2 regions of the Pantoea trifolii genome follow, and region 2 is predicted to be linked to the other one. Evidence: predicted binding sites of a transcription regulator. Region 2 holds the regulator's gene; the other holds the start of a gene.
The links. The regulator PurR, encoded in region 2, represses purine synthesis genes. The targets are predictions, from matches to a motif close to CANGCAAACGTTTGCNTG.

Region 1: the regulator PurR is predicted to act here: its motif matches at 5,292-5,309, upstream of purE (5-(carboxyamino)imidazole ribonucleotide mutase).

Annotation. Positions count from the first base shown of each region.
Region 1 is NZ_JANIET010000001.1:1,144,112-1,151,889, forward strand. It holds gene ybbA (putative ABC transporter ATP-binding protein YbbA) at 1-285, shown strand, start outside; gene ybbP (putative ABC transporter permease subunit YbbP) at 282-2,699, shown strand; gene NQH49_RS05230 (class I SAM-dependent methyltransferase) at 2,781-3,524, shown strand; gene purK (5-(carboxyamino)imidazole ribonucleotide synthase) at 3,637-4,701, opposite strand; gene purE (5-(carboxyamino)imidazole ribonucleotide mutase) at 4,698-5,207, opposite strand; gene lpxH (UDP-2,3-diacylglucosamine diphosphatase) at 5,339-6,055, opposite strand; gene ppiB (peptidylprolyl isomerase B) at 6,055-6,549, opposite strand; gene cysS (cysteine--tRNA ligase) at 6,774-7,778, shown strand, end outside.
Region 2 is NZ_JANIET010000001.1:1,863,720-1,871,497, forward strand. It holds gene punR (DNA-binding transcriptional activator PunR) at 1-606, shown strand, start outside; gene purR (HTH-type transcriptional repressor PurR) at 603-1,628, opposite strand; gene cydH (cytochrome bd-I oxidase subunit CydH) at 1,903-1,992, shown strand; gene NQH49_RS08690 (C40 family peptidase) at 2,049-2,840, opposite strand; gene NQH49_RS08695 (Grx4 family monothiol glutaredoxin) at 3,205-3,540, shown strand; gene rnt (ribonuclease T) at 3,576-4,244, opposite strand; gene gloA (lactoylglutathione lyase) at 4,352-4,759, opposite strand; gene nemA (alkene reductase) at 4,861-5,958, opposite strand; gene NQH49_RS08715 (TetR/AcrR family transcriptional regulator) at 6,011-6,607, opposite strand; gene eptA (phosphoethanolamine transferase EptA) at 6,647-7,778, opposite strand, start outside.

The sequences.
Region 1 (7,778 bases), 720 kb from region 2:
GGCTTGAAAGATCGTCTGCATCATCTGCCGGCCCAACTTTCTGGCGGCGAGCAGCAGCGTGTGGCGCTGGCGCGTGCCTTTAGTGGTCGTCCCGGTTTGCTGTTTGCCGATGAACCCACAGGCAACCTTGATCGTAAAACCGGCGATCGCATTGCCGATCTGCTGTTCTCCCTTAACCGCGATTTTGCCACCACGCTGATTCTGGTGACGCACGATGAACAACTGGCGGCGCGCTGCGACCGTCGCTTACGGCTGCGTGACGGCAAGTTGTGGGAGGAGTCATGATTTGGCGCTGGTTCTGGCGCGAGTGGCGTTCGCCCTCGCTACTGATTGTCTGGATGGCGCTCACGCTTGCGGTGGCCTGCGTGCTGGCGCTGGGATCGATCAGCGATCGCATGGAAAAAGGCTTGAGCCAGCAGAGCCGCGACTTTATGGCGGGCGATCGTACGCTGCGAACAACTTCTCCCGCTCCGGAAGCGTGGCTTAACAAAGCGCGTGACGAAGGTCTCTCGGTCAGCAGCCAGCTGCACTTTATGACCATGACCTTCGCGCAAGAGACGCCGCAGCTGGCGGACGTTAAAGCGGTGGATAACGCCTATCCGATGTTTGGTACGCTGCAAACCGATCCGCCGGGCTTACGTCCACAAGCGGGCACCGTGTTAGCTGCGCCGCGTTTGCTGGCGCTGCTGAATCTGAAAGTGGGCGACAGCGTGGATGTCGGCGACACCACGCTGCGCATTGCCGGTGAAGTGATTCAGGAGCCGGATGGTGGCTTTAATCCGTTCCAGACCGCGCCGCGTCTTCTGATGAATCTGGCTGACGTGGAGAAAACCGGCGCAGTGCAGCCGGGCAGTCGTCTGAGCTGGCGCTATAAATTCTCCGGCGATCCGGCACCCCTGGCGCGCTATGACAGCTGGATCGCGCCGCAGCTAAAAGCCGATCAGCGCTGGATCAGCGTGGAGAATTCGGAAGATGCGCTGGGCCGCTCAATGCAGCGTGCGCAGCAGTTTTTACTGCTTTCCGCCTTGCTGACGCTGATGCTGGCGATTGCTGCGGTGGCGGTGGCGATGAGTCATTACTGCCGCAGCCGCTACGATTTGGTGGCGGTGCTGAAAACGCTGGGCGCAACGCGCAAGGCGCTGCAGCGGCTGATCATCGGTCAATGGCTGGCGGTGCTGCTGCTGGCGGCGATAGTCGGTAGCGCCCTGGGGCAGGGCATTGAAGTGATCCTGCTGCTGATGCTGAAACCGGTGCTGCCGGGCGCGCTGCCAGCGGCGAGTTTCTGGCCGTGGCTGTGGGCGATTGGCGCGATGTTTGTGATTTCGCTGCTGGTGGGTTTGCGTCCGTATCGCTTGCTGATGGCGACGCAACCGCTGCGCGTGCTGCGCCGGGATGCGGTGGCGAACGTCTGGCCGCTGCGAATCTATCTACCCGCGATGGCGCTGGTGGTGATTGTATTGCTGGCGTTGCTGATGGGCGGCAGCAAAATGCTGTGGGCGCTGTTGGCGGGTGTAGTGATGCTTGCGCTGCTGCTGGCGTTACTCGGCTGGGGCACCTTGCTGCTGCTGCGTCGGCTGGTGGTGCGCAATCTGGCGCTGCGGCTGGCGATTAACCGTCTGCTGCGTCAACCGGCGATGACGCTCAGCCAACTGGCGGCGTTTTCGCTGTCATTTATGTTGCTGGCGCTGCTGCTGGTGATGCGCGGCGATCTGCTGGATCGCTGGCAACAACAATTGCCGCCGGATAGCCCGAACTATTTCCTGCTGAACATCACCAAAGAGCAGGTGCCGCTGGTGCGTGACTTCCTGAGCGAGCATCAGCTTAAGCCGGAAACCTTCTATCCGATTGTGCGTGCGCGCCTGACCGAACTGAACGGCAAAGAGGCCGATCCTAAGCTGGATAACGCGCTAAATCGCGAACTCAATCTGACGTGGCAAGCTGAGCGCCCGGATCACAATCCGCTGATCTCCGGCAACTGGCCGCCGCAGGCCGGTGAAGTGTCGATGGAAGTGGAGCTGGCGGATCGTCTGGGCGTGAAGCTCGGCGATACCTTAACCTTCAGCGGCGACACCCAGCAGTTCAGCGCCAAAATCACCAGCTTGCGTAAGGTAGATTGGGAAAGTCTGCGGCCGAATTTCTTCTTTATCTTCCCGCCGGGCGCGCTTGATCAACAGCCACAAACCTGGCTCACCAGCTTCCGCATGGCGAGCAATCCGGCACTGCTGGCGCAACTTAATCGCGCATTCCCGACGCTGAGCCTGTTGGATATCGGCAGCATGATGCGCCAGATCGGCCAGGTGTTGACGCAGGTGAGTCAGGCGCTGGAAGTGATGGTGGTGCTGGTCACGGTGTGTGGCGTGCTGCTGCTGCTGGCGCAGATTCAGGTCGGCATGCGTCAGCGTCGGCAGGAGTTGGTGGTCTATCGCACGCTCGGTGCCAGCAAGCGCCTGCTGCGCGGCACCTTATGGTGTGAGTTTGCGCTGCTTGGCGTGGTGTCGGGGATTGCGGCGGCGCTGGGCGCGGAAGCGGCGCTGTGGGGCTTGCAGCGCAAGATCTTCGATTTCCCGTGGCAGCCAGACTGGACGCTGTGGATCGCCTTGCCGATCGGCGGCGCGCTGCTGCTCTCGCTGTGCGGTGCCTGGCTGGGCATTCGTTTATTAAAACAGAAGGCGCTGTTTAGAAGCTTTAGCGCCGGATAAGCAAAACGATTTGTCTTAATTTAAGTTCTGGTCTGTGTGAGTCGACTCATGAAAGCAGACCAGACTTATTTAAGGCTCAACATGTCATCTCCACTTATCGTCAAATCCGTTGTTGAAATCGGCTGCTGTAAAGTCTGCCAGGGCGAAGCCACGCTGTATGGTGTGACCGATTTCAATACCATCTGTCATTCGGAAAATGCCAGTCGTTACACTTATCCGCTCACCGGCGTGGCGATTTATTATCATCAATGTCAGACCTGTGGTTTGGTTTATACCCATGCGTGCGATGACTGGACGCCAGCGGATTATGCACAGCACATGTATAACGAGGATTACGGGCAGTTTGATCCTAACTATGAGATCAATCGACCGATGAGAAATCGCGATCTGATTTTGACGTTATTCAAAAAATATCACGGCAAAAAAATGCTGGATTACGGTGGAGGCACCGGCACGCTGGCGCGCTTAATGCAGGAAGTGGGCATTGATATGGTGGCGTGGGATCCATTTGTGCCCGGCGATTATCCAGAACTGAATTCGTATGAATTTATGACCAGTTTTGAGGTGTTTGAGCACACGCCCGATCCACATAAAACGCTGGCAGAGGTTTCAGGCTTTATGAAACAAGGCGGCGTGTTTTTCTTCAGCACAGCGACCACCGACGAAGTGAGCCACCTTGGTATGACGGACTGGTATATTTCGCCGCGCACCGGACATATTACGATTCATTCGGAAGCGTCGCTGAATGCATTGTTCAGTGCGCATGGGTTCCAGATTACGCATCTGAATCGCTGGAGCCATGTGGCGATGAAGATGGTGGGGTAAAGGGGGCCTGATGCCCTCACCCCGGCCCTCTCCCACAGGGAGAGGGAGATGTTCGCTCGATCGGTTCCCTCTCCCTTCGGGAGAGGGCTAGGGTGAGGGAAAAACAGCTGCACTATAACTTCTCAACCGCCCACGCAATCCCGCTCGCATACGCTTCCGGCAACAACGGCACCAGCGCATTCAAGGCTGACGCAAGGCGCCCACGATCGCTATCGGTCAGATTAAGATGCCCAACCTTGCGGCCTTCGCGCACCTCTTTGTCGTACCAATGCAGATGCACCAGCGGCTGTTGCAGCCACGCCAGATTCACATCGGTACCAATCAGATTCACCATCACCGACGGCGCAAACATCACCGGCTGGGGAAGCGCCAGACCCAGCACCGCACGCAGATGCAGCTCGAACTGGCTGATGGACGCGCCATTCTGCGTCCAGTGACCGCTGTTGTGCACGCGCGGGGCCAGCTCGTTGATCAGCAGACCCTCTGGCGTAATGAAACACTCCATCGCCATCACGCCAACATACTTCAGCTCATGCATGATGGCGCTGAGCATCACTTCCGCCTGCTGTTGCTGTCTGGCATCGGCCTGCGGGAACGCCACGCTGGTGCGCAGAATGCCGTCCTGATGCAGGTTATGCGTCAGCGGATAAAACACCGTGCTGCCATCGTGTCCGCGCGCGCCGACCAGCGATACTTCGCCGCTGAAATTAATGCCCTGCTCAACGATGCATTCGCCGTAGCACTCATCCGGTAGCGCATCGGTTTCATTGGCGCGCAAACGCCACTGACCACGGCCGTCATAGCCGCCGGTACGACGCTTCACAATCGCCAGTTCGCCCAATTTGCTGAACACGTTCGGCCACTCGGCTTTATCGGCCAGCAGCTGCCACGGCGCGGTGGCGAGGTTCAGTTGATCCAGCAGCTGTTTTTGCGTCAGGCGATCGGCCAGACGCGGGAAAATATCGCGATTCACAAAGGCCGGATGGCTCGCCAGTTCGCGGGTTAACGCGGTTTCCGGCCAGCGCTCAATCTCAGCGGTGATCACGCTTTCGGCGATCGGCAGCGCAGAAGGCTCCGCATCCAGACCCACCGGATACACCGCGATGCCCAGCGGTTCACCGGCCTGGCGCAGCATGCGGCCTAACTGACCATTTCCTAATACGCAAACCGGCTTCATGCTTCCTCCCGCGGATCCGGGTTGTTCAGCACTTCATCAGTCTGCGTTTGACGCCAGTTGGCGATGCGCGTTGACAGCGCGCTGTCGTGGATCGCCAGAATCTGCGCCGCCAGCAGGGCAGCGTTAGCGGCACCGGCTTTACCAATCGCCAGCGTTCCGACCGGAATACCGCGCGGCATCTGCACGATGGAGTAGAGGCTATCGACGCCGCTCAGCGCCGCGCTTTGCACTGGCACGCCCAGCACCGGCACCAGCGTTTTCGCGGCCAGCATGCCCGGCAAATGGGCAGCACCGCCGGCACCGGCGATGATCACCTGAAAACCGTTGTCGGCTGCGGTTTCCGCGAAGCTGAACAGTTTGTCGGGCGTACGGTGAGCTGAGACCACTTCAACGTGGAAGGGAACATCCAGGCTGTTAAGAATTTCCTCGGCGAACTGCATGGTAGCCCAGTCACTTTTGGAACCCATGACAATGGCGATACGGGCCGGGGTGGCGTTGGATGACATGCGGTCAACTCCTGTGAATATGCAAACGAACCTGGCCGGGCGGGCAGGCGAAGAAGGGCACAGAGAATAGCATGAGATGGCAGCAAGGAAAACGGTTGCGTAGGCGGAAAACGGGCATTGATGCCCGGATTTCAGAAGGGGAATTCGATCAGGCTGACGCCGTTGGCATCAAGCTGAATCATCGATCCGTTCTCATGCCAGGCACCCAGCACCGCGCGCTCGGCGTTTTTGCCGTGCAGCGTGAAGGTGTGAATGGCGGGACGATGGGTGTGGCCGTGAATCAGAATCGGCACCTGCTGGCGCGTCATCGCGGCTTCCACTGCGGACTGATTGACGTCCATGATGCTGACCGACTTGTGCTGATTCGCCTGCTTGCTGCCATTGCGCATGCGCGCGGCAATGCGCACGCGCAGACGCAGTGGCAACGCGAGGAACAGGCGCTGCAACCAGCGCTGATGCACTTTGGCGCGAAAACGCTGATAACCTTCATCGTCGGTGCACAAGGTATCGCCGTGCATGATCAACACGCGATGTCCGTAGAGATCGAGCACCTTTTCTTCCGGCAGCAACGTCATGCCAGAAGCGCGTGCAAAACGCTGGCCGAGCAGGAAATCGCGATTACCGTGGATAAAGAATTTAGGCACCGGCAGCGCCTTGAGCGCCGCAGCGATTTGCTGATGCAGCGGATTGGGATCGTCGTCGCCGATCCAGGCTTCAAACAGATCGCCGAGGATGTAAAGCGCATCGCAGGAACGCGCTTCTCCCTGCAAAAAATGCAGAAAACCGGCAGTAATTGCCGGTTCTTCATGACACAGATGCAGATCTGCGATAAACAGCGTGCGCGACATTACTCGCTAACAGTCACTTTCTGGATGACAACGTCTTCAACCGGAACGTCCTGATGCATGCCGCTGCGGCCGGTTTTCACCGCTTTGATTTTCTCAACCACGTCCATGCCTTCAACCACTTCAGCGAACACGCAGTAACCCCAGCCTTGCAGGCTTTCGTCACGGAAGTTCAGGAAGTCGTTGTCTGCCACGTTGATGAAGAACTGGGCAGTGGCAGAGTGTGGCGCCTGAGTACGCGCCATCGCCAGCGTGCCTTTGGTGTTTTTCAGGCCGTTGTTCGCTTCGTTGCGGATGTCTGCTTTGGTATCTTTCTGCTTCATGCCAGGCTCAAAACCGCCGCCCTGAATCATGAAACCGTTGATTACGCGATGGAAGATAGTGTTATCGTAAAAACCTTCCGCGCAGTATTCCAGGAAGTTCTTCACGGTAGCCGGCGCTTTGTCATCGAAAGTTTTAATTACGATATCGCCATGGTTCGTCTGGAAAGTGACCATTATTTTCTTCCTGTCAAGGTTGTCGTCAGTATCAACTGCCACGCCAGCAAGGCGGCGAGGCATTTTTGTAGACGCTTCTTATATCACAATTTCCAATAACGCGTCAGTAACCGGACGGCAGTTGGCAACCGAGCGATGCACAAGTCAGAAAAATACGGCACAATAACCGGCTACATTTTTATAATGTTCGAATCCCGCACACGTAATTAAAACGGAACCGTTCAATGCTAAAGATTTATAACACCCTGAGTCGACAGAAAGAGGAATTCAAACCCATCCATGCCGGTCAAATCGGTATGTACGTGTGTGGTATCACGGTTTACGACCTCTGTCATATCGGCCATGGGCGTACGTTTGTGGCATTCGACGTGGTGGCGCGTTATCTGCGTTACGTGGGCTATCAGCTGAAGTATGTGCGTAACATCACCGATATCGATGACAAAATCATCAAACGTGCCAATCAAAACGGGGAAAGCATTGAAACGCTGACCAACCGCATGATCGCCGAGATGCACAACGATTTCGCCGCGCTCGGCATTTTGCCGCCGGATCTGGAGCCGCGCGCCACCCGCCATATCGACGAGATTATCGAGCTGGTCGGCAGGCTGATTGAGCGTAAGCACGCGTACGTGGCGGACAACGGCGACGTGATGTTCGACGTGATGAGCGACAAAGAGTACGGCGTACTGTCGCGTCAGGATCTGGAGCAGCTGCAGGCCGGTGCACGCGTCGAAGTGGCGGATGTGAAGCGCAATCCGATGGACTTCGTGCTGTGGAAGATGTCTAAAGCCGACGAACCGGCGTGGAATTCGCCGTGGGGCAACGGTCGTCCAGGCTGGCACATCGAATGTTCAGCGATGAACTGCAAACAGCTTGGCACCCATTTCGACATTCATGGCGGCGGTTCAGATCTGATGTTCCCGCACCATGAAAACGAAGTGGCGCAATCCACCTGTGCGCACGATGGTCCGTATGTGAATTACTGGATGCACTCCGGCATGGTGATGGTTGATCGCGAGAAGATGTCGAAATCGCTGGATAACTTCTTCACCGTGCGCGATGTGTTGCAGCACTACGATGCCGAAACCGTGCGTTACTTCCTGATGTCGGGCCACTATCGCAGCCAGCTCAACTACGGCGAAGATAACCTCAATCAGGCGCGTGCCGCGCTCGAGCGCTTGTACACCGCGCTGCGTCATACCGATGCCAACGCCACGGCGGCGGGTGGC
Region 2 (7,778 bases):
AAACCGCAGCGCACGCGGCAGTTAGTGAAGGATTTCTATCGCCATTTTCCCGATATGGAGCTGATTATCAGCTACGAAGTGTTCAACGGCGTATGGGATGCGTTGGCTGATGGCCGGGTTGATGTGGCGATTGGCGCGACCCAGGCGATCCCGGTGGGTGGACGTTTTGCCTTTCAGGATATGGGCGCGCTGAACTGGCGCTGTGTGGTGAGTCCCGACCATCCGCTGGTCAACAGCACGGAACTGGATGATGAAACCTTGCGGGCGTGGCCATCGCTGGTGCTGGAAGATACCTCGCGTGCGTTGCCGCGCCGTATGACGTGGACGCTGGATAATCAGCGGCGGTTGGTAGTGCCAGAGTGGGAAACCGGGATGGATTGTTTGCTGGCAGGATTGTGCGTCGGAATGGTGCCGGGCCATTTGGCGCGTCCACTGCTGGACAGCCATAAACTGGTTGAACTGGCGCTGCCGCAGGCTTTTCCGGACAGCCCGTGCTGCGTTAGCTGGTCAGAACAGCGCGCGTCACCGGCGCTGGCGTGGTTACTGGCTTATCTCGGGGATGCCGAAACGCTGAACCACGAATGGCTCAGCGAAGTGTCGGCTTAGCGGCGATAGTCGCGGAACGGACCGTACGCCACCGAACGGCGTTCAATTAGCGTTGGCTGGACTTCGATTGTTTGCGGATCTTCGCGCTTGCTGGTGATGCGATCCAGCAGCATTTCCAGCGCTTTTTCACCCAGTTCGGCTTTCGGCTGGTGCACGGTGGTCAGCGCTGGGGTGAAATAGCGCGCGTTGCGCACGTTATCGTAGCCAATGACTGAGATATCCTGCGGTACGCGCAAGCCCATCTCATCAGCGGCGCAAATCGCGCCCATCGCCATGATATCGCCACCGCAGAACACCGCGGTTGGACGCTGTTTCTGATTTAAAATCTGCTGCATCGCCTGATAGCCCGATTCAGGTTCAAAGTCGCCCTGAACCACCCATTCCGGACGCACCGTAATGCCCGCTTCGCTCATCGCCTGCAGGAAGCCAGCGTGACGTCCGCCGCCGGTGTTGCGCTCCATCTGGCCTGGAATGGCACCGATATCGCGATGGCCGCGTTCGATCAGATAACGCCCGGCGAGATAACCGCCCTGAAACGCATTGTCCTGCACGGTATCGGTGAAATCACCGCGTGACGCGCCCCAATCCATCACCACCATGGGGATATTGCGGTTCTCTTCCAGCATCTGCAGCAAATCGTCTGGATATTCCGAACACATCACCAGCAATCCATCGACGCGCTTTTGCGCCATCATCGACAGGTAAGCGCGCTGCTTTTGCAGATCGTTGTGCGCATTGCCGAGAATCAGCGTATAGCCGCGTTCGAAACACCGGTTCTCCACCGCTTCGATAATTTCAGCGAAGTAGGGCGCTTCGCTGGAGGTCGCCAGCAGACCCAAGGTTTTGGTGTGATTAACTTTGAGACTACGCGCCACGGCACTGGGCGAGTAGTGTAATTCTTTGATCGCTTCCCATACGGCGTTACGCGTCTCTTCCGCAACGAAACGCGTTTTGTTGATGACATGCGAAACCGTGGTGGTTGAGACACCCGCGCGTTTTGCGACATCTTTAATTGTTGCCATGAAAATGGTACTCCTGGGCTTATCGCAACTTACTGATAAGTATATTGTTAAACGTTTGCGTCTGCTAATGCTTTTACAGCCCAAAAAAGCGGGCAAAACGGTGTGTTTTAGCAGGCGAAATCACTTCATCACGCTGTTGATACAGGATGCGCAAAATCTGTTGCGCAACGAAAGGCGGCGATTCTAGCAAGCTGATGCGTATAAAACGAGATTTTTGCCCATTGCTGTGCGAAAATCGCTTTAACCCTAATAATTGTGTGACTAAGGAGTTGTGATGAATACCGACCTGAAACTGGCGCTAATGACCACTGTTGGCGCACTGTTGATGATTATCGCCTTCAGCTTTACCGCGATCATGCATTAACAAAAAAGCCGGAGCTGAGAACAGCATCCGGCTTTTTTATGATTGTTGCGCAACAACTAGCGAATAGTTTTTGGCGTCATCATGCGACGCGCGCCCACATAGTGTTTCTGCCAGTAATCCTCACCCAATGCGCTGATCTGAATATCTTTGCCGGTACGCGGCGACTGAATGAATTTCCCGTTGCCGAGATACACGCCCACATGATCGGCAGTGCCGCGATTATTGATGCGGAAGAACACCAAATCGCCTTTCTCGAGCATTTCACGTTTAATCGGTGCCGCATCGCGCAGGTGATACATCTCATTAGCGGTGCGTGGCAGTTTGAATTTCACCAGATCTTTATAGGCGTACCACACTAAGCCGCTGCAGTCGAAACCGGTATGTGGCGAAGCACCGCCCCATTGATAGGGTTTGCCGAGTTGGCCCATCAATTTGGTCATCGCCGTTTCACGCGCCTTTTGATAACGCTGGCGGTGCGCCTTACTCATTTTGATGCCGGTCAGCGCTAACGCTTCATCATCGACGGCGATCTCAGGTGTTTTCTTCGCTAAACGTTGATGACCGTATTTCTTAGCAGAAAGTTTCAGCGGGGATTTTTTGCTGGTGGTCTTGTGCAGCGCGGTTTCTGTTTTGGTCTGTTTTTTGAGTTTGAATTTTTGAACAGCAGTCAGGCGCGATTTTTTGGTGGTGGTTTTCACCGGGCGTCGTTTGCGGCGCTCGTCTTCACGTGCGCTCTTTTTCTCTGCTTTAAGCGAACTGGCATTAACGGGCGCATGCGGAGATGCAGCAGCCACATTAAAAAACAGTTGGGCGAAAGCCAGTATGAAAAGCGTAATTAGTAGACGCATAATCCGGTTACAGGTTAAGCAGGCTGAATGAAAGCAGACTGCGGCAAAGTGAGAGAAATCTGATCAAGTGACCAGCGCCGAGGCAATTCTAATCCACTTTTTTTCCAAAAGGTAAGGCCTTTTTCCATTAATATGTTACCAGATTGATTCTGTAGCAAAAATGAGCGATTTCAGCTGGTTAACGCAGCGAAACTATTGCTAATTATTAATTTATTAATGCCAATTAATGATATGAAAATGTTATTTGTCATGCGTTAACTTAACAAACATGGCGATTCGCCAGTGCAAACGCAAAATCCCGTTTTCAGTCCGGGAGCGAAATCGCTACAATAAACAAACACGAAGTAGAAGATTAAGGAAGGCAATAATGAGTACTGTTGAAAAAATTCAGCGTCAGATCGCAGAAAACCCGATTCTGCTGTACATGAAAGGTTCTCCGAAGCTGCCAAGCTGCGGTTTCTCGGCGCAAGCCGTGCAGGCGCTTTCTGCCTGTGGCGAGCGTTTCGCATACGTGGACATTCTGCAGAACCCGGATATTCGCGCTGAAATGCCAAAATACGCTAACTGGCCAACTTTCCCGCAGCTGTGGGTCGATGGCGAACTGGTCGGCGGCTGCGACATCATCGTTGAGATGTTCCAGCGCGGCGAACTTCAGCCACTGCTGAAAGAGACCGCTGAGAAGTATAAAGAAGCGGAATAATGCAGAAGGCCGACAAATGTCGGCCTTTTCTTTGCTTACTCGGCAGACGCCTCGTCTGCAGATTCTTCACTGAAAGCCAGCGGCCAGCCGCCCAGGCGTTTCCAGCGGTTCACCAACTCACAAAATAGCGTCGCGGTTTGCTCGGTGTCATACAGCGCCGAATGCGCTTGTGTGCTATCAAACTCCATTCCCGCCGCTTTGCAGGCTTTCGCCAACACGGTTTGCCCCAGCACTAAACCACTTAACGCTGCGGTATCAAAGGTGGCAAAAGGGTGGAACGGATTGCGCTTCAGGCTGGCGCGCTCTGCGGCCGCCATCACGAAGTTGAGATCGAAAGTGGCATTGTGCGCCACGATAATCGCGCGATTGCAGCCGCTATCTTTGGTGCCTTTGCGCACCATTTTAAAAATCGCATGCAGAGCTTCGTATTCACTAACCGCACCGCGCAGCGGATTGGTGGGATCGATGCCGGTAAACGCCAGCGCAGCAGGATTCAGAATGGCGCCTTCAAACGGTTCCACATGGAAGTGCAGCGTTTCATCGCGGTGCAACCAGCCGTCTTCATCCATTTTCAGCGTTGTGGCTGCAATTTCCAGCAGTGCATCGGTTTGTGCATTGAAACCTGCGGTTTCAACGTCGATCACAACAGGATAAAAACCGCGGAAGCGTTGGTGGAGAGCGTTTAAAGCGTTCGATTCAGACATCAGGATCTCATGGCAATAAATAGGGCAGCGCGCATTATGGCAAAAATCGCAGGAGGGTGCAGCAGGAGAGGGAAATCAGCCTGCAATTAGCAGGCTGACCAGCAACCTTAGTTGCCTAAGCCGTGACCGGCATGTTTATTTTCAATCAGTTCGATCTTGTAGCCGTCTGGATCTTCAACAAAGGCAATAATGGTAGAACCGCCTTTTACCGGGCCCGCTTCACGCGTTACGTTGCCGCCCGCGCTGCGAATGCGTTCGCAGGTGTCAGCCACGTTGTCCACGCCCAGCGCGATATGGCCGTAAGCGTTGCCGAGATCGTATTTATCCACGCCCCAGTTGTAAGTCAGCTCAATCACCGCGCCTTCGCTCTCTTCGGTGTAGCCAACGAATGCCAGCGTGTATTTGTACTCGGTGTTTTCGCTCTGACGCAGCACGCGCATGCCGAGCACGCGGGTGTAGAAATCGATAGAACGTTGCAAATCGCCAACGCGTAACATGGTGTGAAGTAAACGCATAACATCCTCTTTTTTAAAACGTCATCAGTGAATGACAAGACAACTAAGTATACACACTGATGAAACAACGCTGCCGCCTATCCGAGGCGGCAGCCATTTTCTTACAGGGTGGGATAATCGGTGTAACCTTCCGCGCCGCCGCCGTAGAAGCTTTCAGGGCGCTGCGGATTGAGTGGCGCATCTTGCTGCAAACGAGCAACCAGATCCGGGTTAGCGATAAAGTCGCGGCCAAACGCCACTGCGTCAATCAGGCCGCGCGCAATCAGATCATCCGCTTTCTCAACGGTGTAGGCACCGGCACCAATAATCACGCCTGGGAACAGCGCACGCACTTTCTCACGGAATGCATCGCTGTATGGCTGTCCGCCCGCCCAGTCTGGCTCAGAAAGGTGCAGATAGGCGATGCCGCGCTTGCCCAACTCGGCGATGTACCACAACGCTGCTTTCTCTTCTTCCGGGCCATTTTCCAGATTCTGGAAGGCACCGATTGGCGAAACGCGGATACCGATACGATCGGCAGACCAGTTAGCAATCGCCGCATCCACCACTTCCAGCGCGAAACGGCCACGTCTCTCAATCGAACCGCCGTACTCATCGCTACGCTGGTTTGAGCCGGGTGCGAGGAACTGATGCATCAGATAACCGTGTGCTGAGTGCAACTCCAGCAGGTCGAAGTCGGCTTCGCGCGCATTGGCAGCGGCCTGACCAAAATCTTTGACGATTTGCTGAATTTCAGCCACTGACAGCTCGCGCGGTGCTGAAGTGTCTTCACGATAGACCGAACCATCCGCAGCGCGCAGAGAAGTGCGCGTACCCGCCGCCAGCGCGGTCGGTGCGACCGGTGCTTTGCCTTCTGGCTGCACGCTGTTATGAGAGATGCGGCCGGTGTGCCACAGCTGCACGGCGCTGTGACCGTTAGCGGCATGAATGCCTTCGTTAATCATTTTCCACGCGGCAATTTGCTGCTGTGTGTGCAGGCCCGGCGCACCGGCATAGCCTTTCGCCTGGAAAGAGATCTGGGTGGCTTCGGTGATGATTAAACCGGCACTGGCGCGCTGCTGATAATATTCAGCCATCAGCGGCGTCGGGATATCGCCCGGCTCAATGCTGCGCAGACGCGTCAACGGGGCCATGAAAATGCGGTTCGGTACGGTAATCGCGCCCACTTTGAGTGGGGAGAATAGCTGCTTACTCGCCATATTGATTGCTCCAGGAAGACCGGTCGTCTAGTAACGACGATTTCTAAAAAAATCAGTGGCTTATCAGCCACTGTTCGATGGTGTCGAGCGCCAGACTAATCGGACCCGGCACTCGGGAAATCTTGCTCTGCAAACTGGCTCCGAGCCACAACAAGTAGCAGCGCTGCGCCAGCTGCTGCGGCGTTTGACTAAATGGCAGCGGCTGCTCAGCGGCGACCTCAGTCAAACAGCGCGTGTAGGCAGCGATGATGGCATTGGCACCCTGTTGCAGGGCATCGCGCATGGGTTCGGAGAGATCGCACACTTCGGCTGACAATTTCACGCCAAGGCAGCCAACAATATGACCTTGCTCGATAAACAGCCTTTCGCCGTAGCGGAAATGCGCTAACAGGCGTTCGCGCGGCGGTAAACCGGGCAGATTCAGCTGCTGATCAATCTGTTGCTGGAAGTGGGCAAAGTAGCGCTCAATCAGCGCCACGCCAAAGGCCTCTTTCGAACCGAAATAGTGGTAGAACGAGCCTTTAGTGACTTCCGCCAGCGCCAGCATCTCGATCAAACCCATGCCGGTAAAGCCGCGCTGTAAACAAACCTGCTCGCCAATAGCAAGCAGGTGTTCACGGGTATCGTTGCGTTGCAGAGTCTTGTTCATGGGGCTCAGGTTATTAGACCAGTCAGTCTAGCGCAACCCTCAGGCGGCGGTTTGGCACGATCTGTTCATATCCAATTGCGATTGATACTGCTGCGTCTGGATGTTGAACATGCCTAAAAGCGTATGGAAAAGATTATCTTGCGACACCTTTGCGTCGGCGGCTTGCTGGCGCAAACAGGCCTCATTGATGTGATTCGCCGCCGCGTATCCCGGTGACATCCACATCAGCAGAGGAATGTGAGTTTGCTGTGAGGGCGCAAACATATAAGGCGCACCGTGCAGATACATCCCGCGCTCGCCAAGCGATTCGCCGTGATCGGAGAGATAAACCAGCGCCACATTGAAGCGATCGCTCAGGCCTTTGAGCTTATCGATGGTGCGGCTCAGCATGGCGTCGGTATACAGCAGCGAGTTGTCGTAGGTATTCACCAATGCCTGATGATCGCAATCCTGAATCTGTTTGCTGTCGCAGGTGGGCGTAAAACGGCGGAACTCAGCCGGATAACGCTGATAATAGGCTGGACCGTGGCTGCCCATTTGATGCAGCACAATAATGCCGTCGTTATGCAGGCTATCAACATAGTTATCAAGACGATGCAGCAACACATCATCCTGGCAAAACCCGTCGTGACAATATTGCGGCAGGTTCCACTGCGTCATGTCGGTGTGCGGCACGCGATCACAGGCACCTTTGCAGCCACCATCGTTTTCGCGCCACAGCACGCTCACGCCGGCATGCGCCAGGATATCGAGCACGCCTTCCTGATGATGCGCCAGATTCGCGTCGTAATGCACGCGCGGCATATTGGAGAACATGCAGGGCACCGAAATGGCGGTTTCTGTGCCACAGGAACTGGCGTTGGGATAGTAAATCACCTGCTGTTTTTTCAGTTGCGGATTTGTGTCACGCGCGTAACCACCCAGCGAAAAATTCTCGGCGCGCGCCGTTTCACCCACCACTAACACCACCAGCGTTTTCTTGGTTGCTGCGGAGATTAATGGGCCTTTGTGGGCATCCTCGCCAATTTTTACCAGTTCCTGACTACCTTGCAGATAGCGTTGATCGACATAGTGGCCAGTACCGCTAACCACGTTGGCCGGAGTAATCATCTTGATCAGATTTTTATTGTTGCGAATCAGCGAGGCGTAATCTTTGTAAAACAGCGCCGCC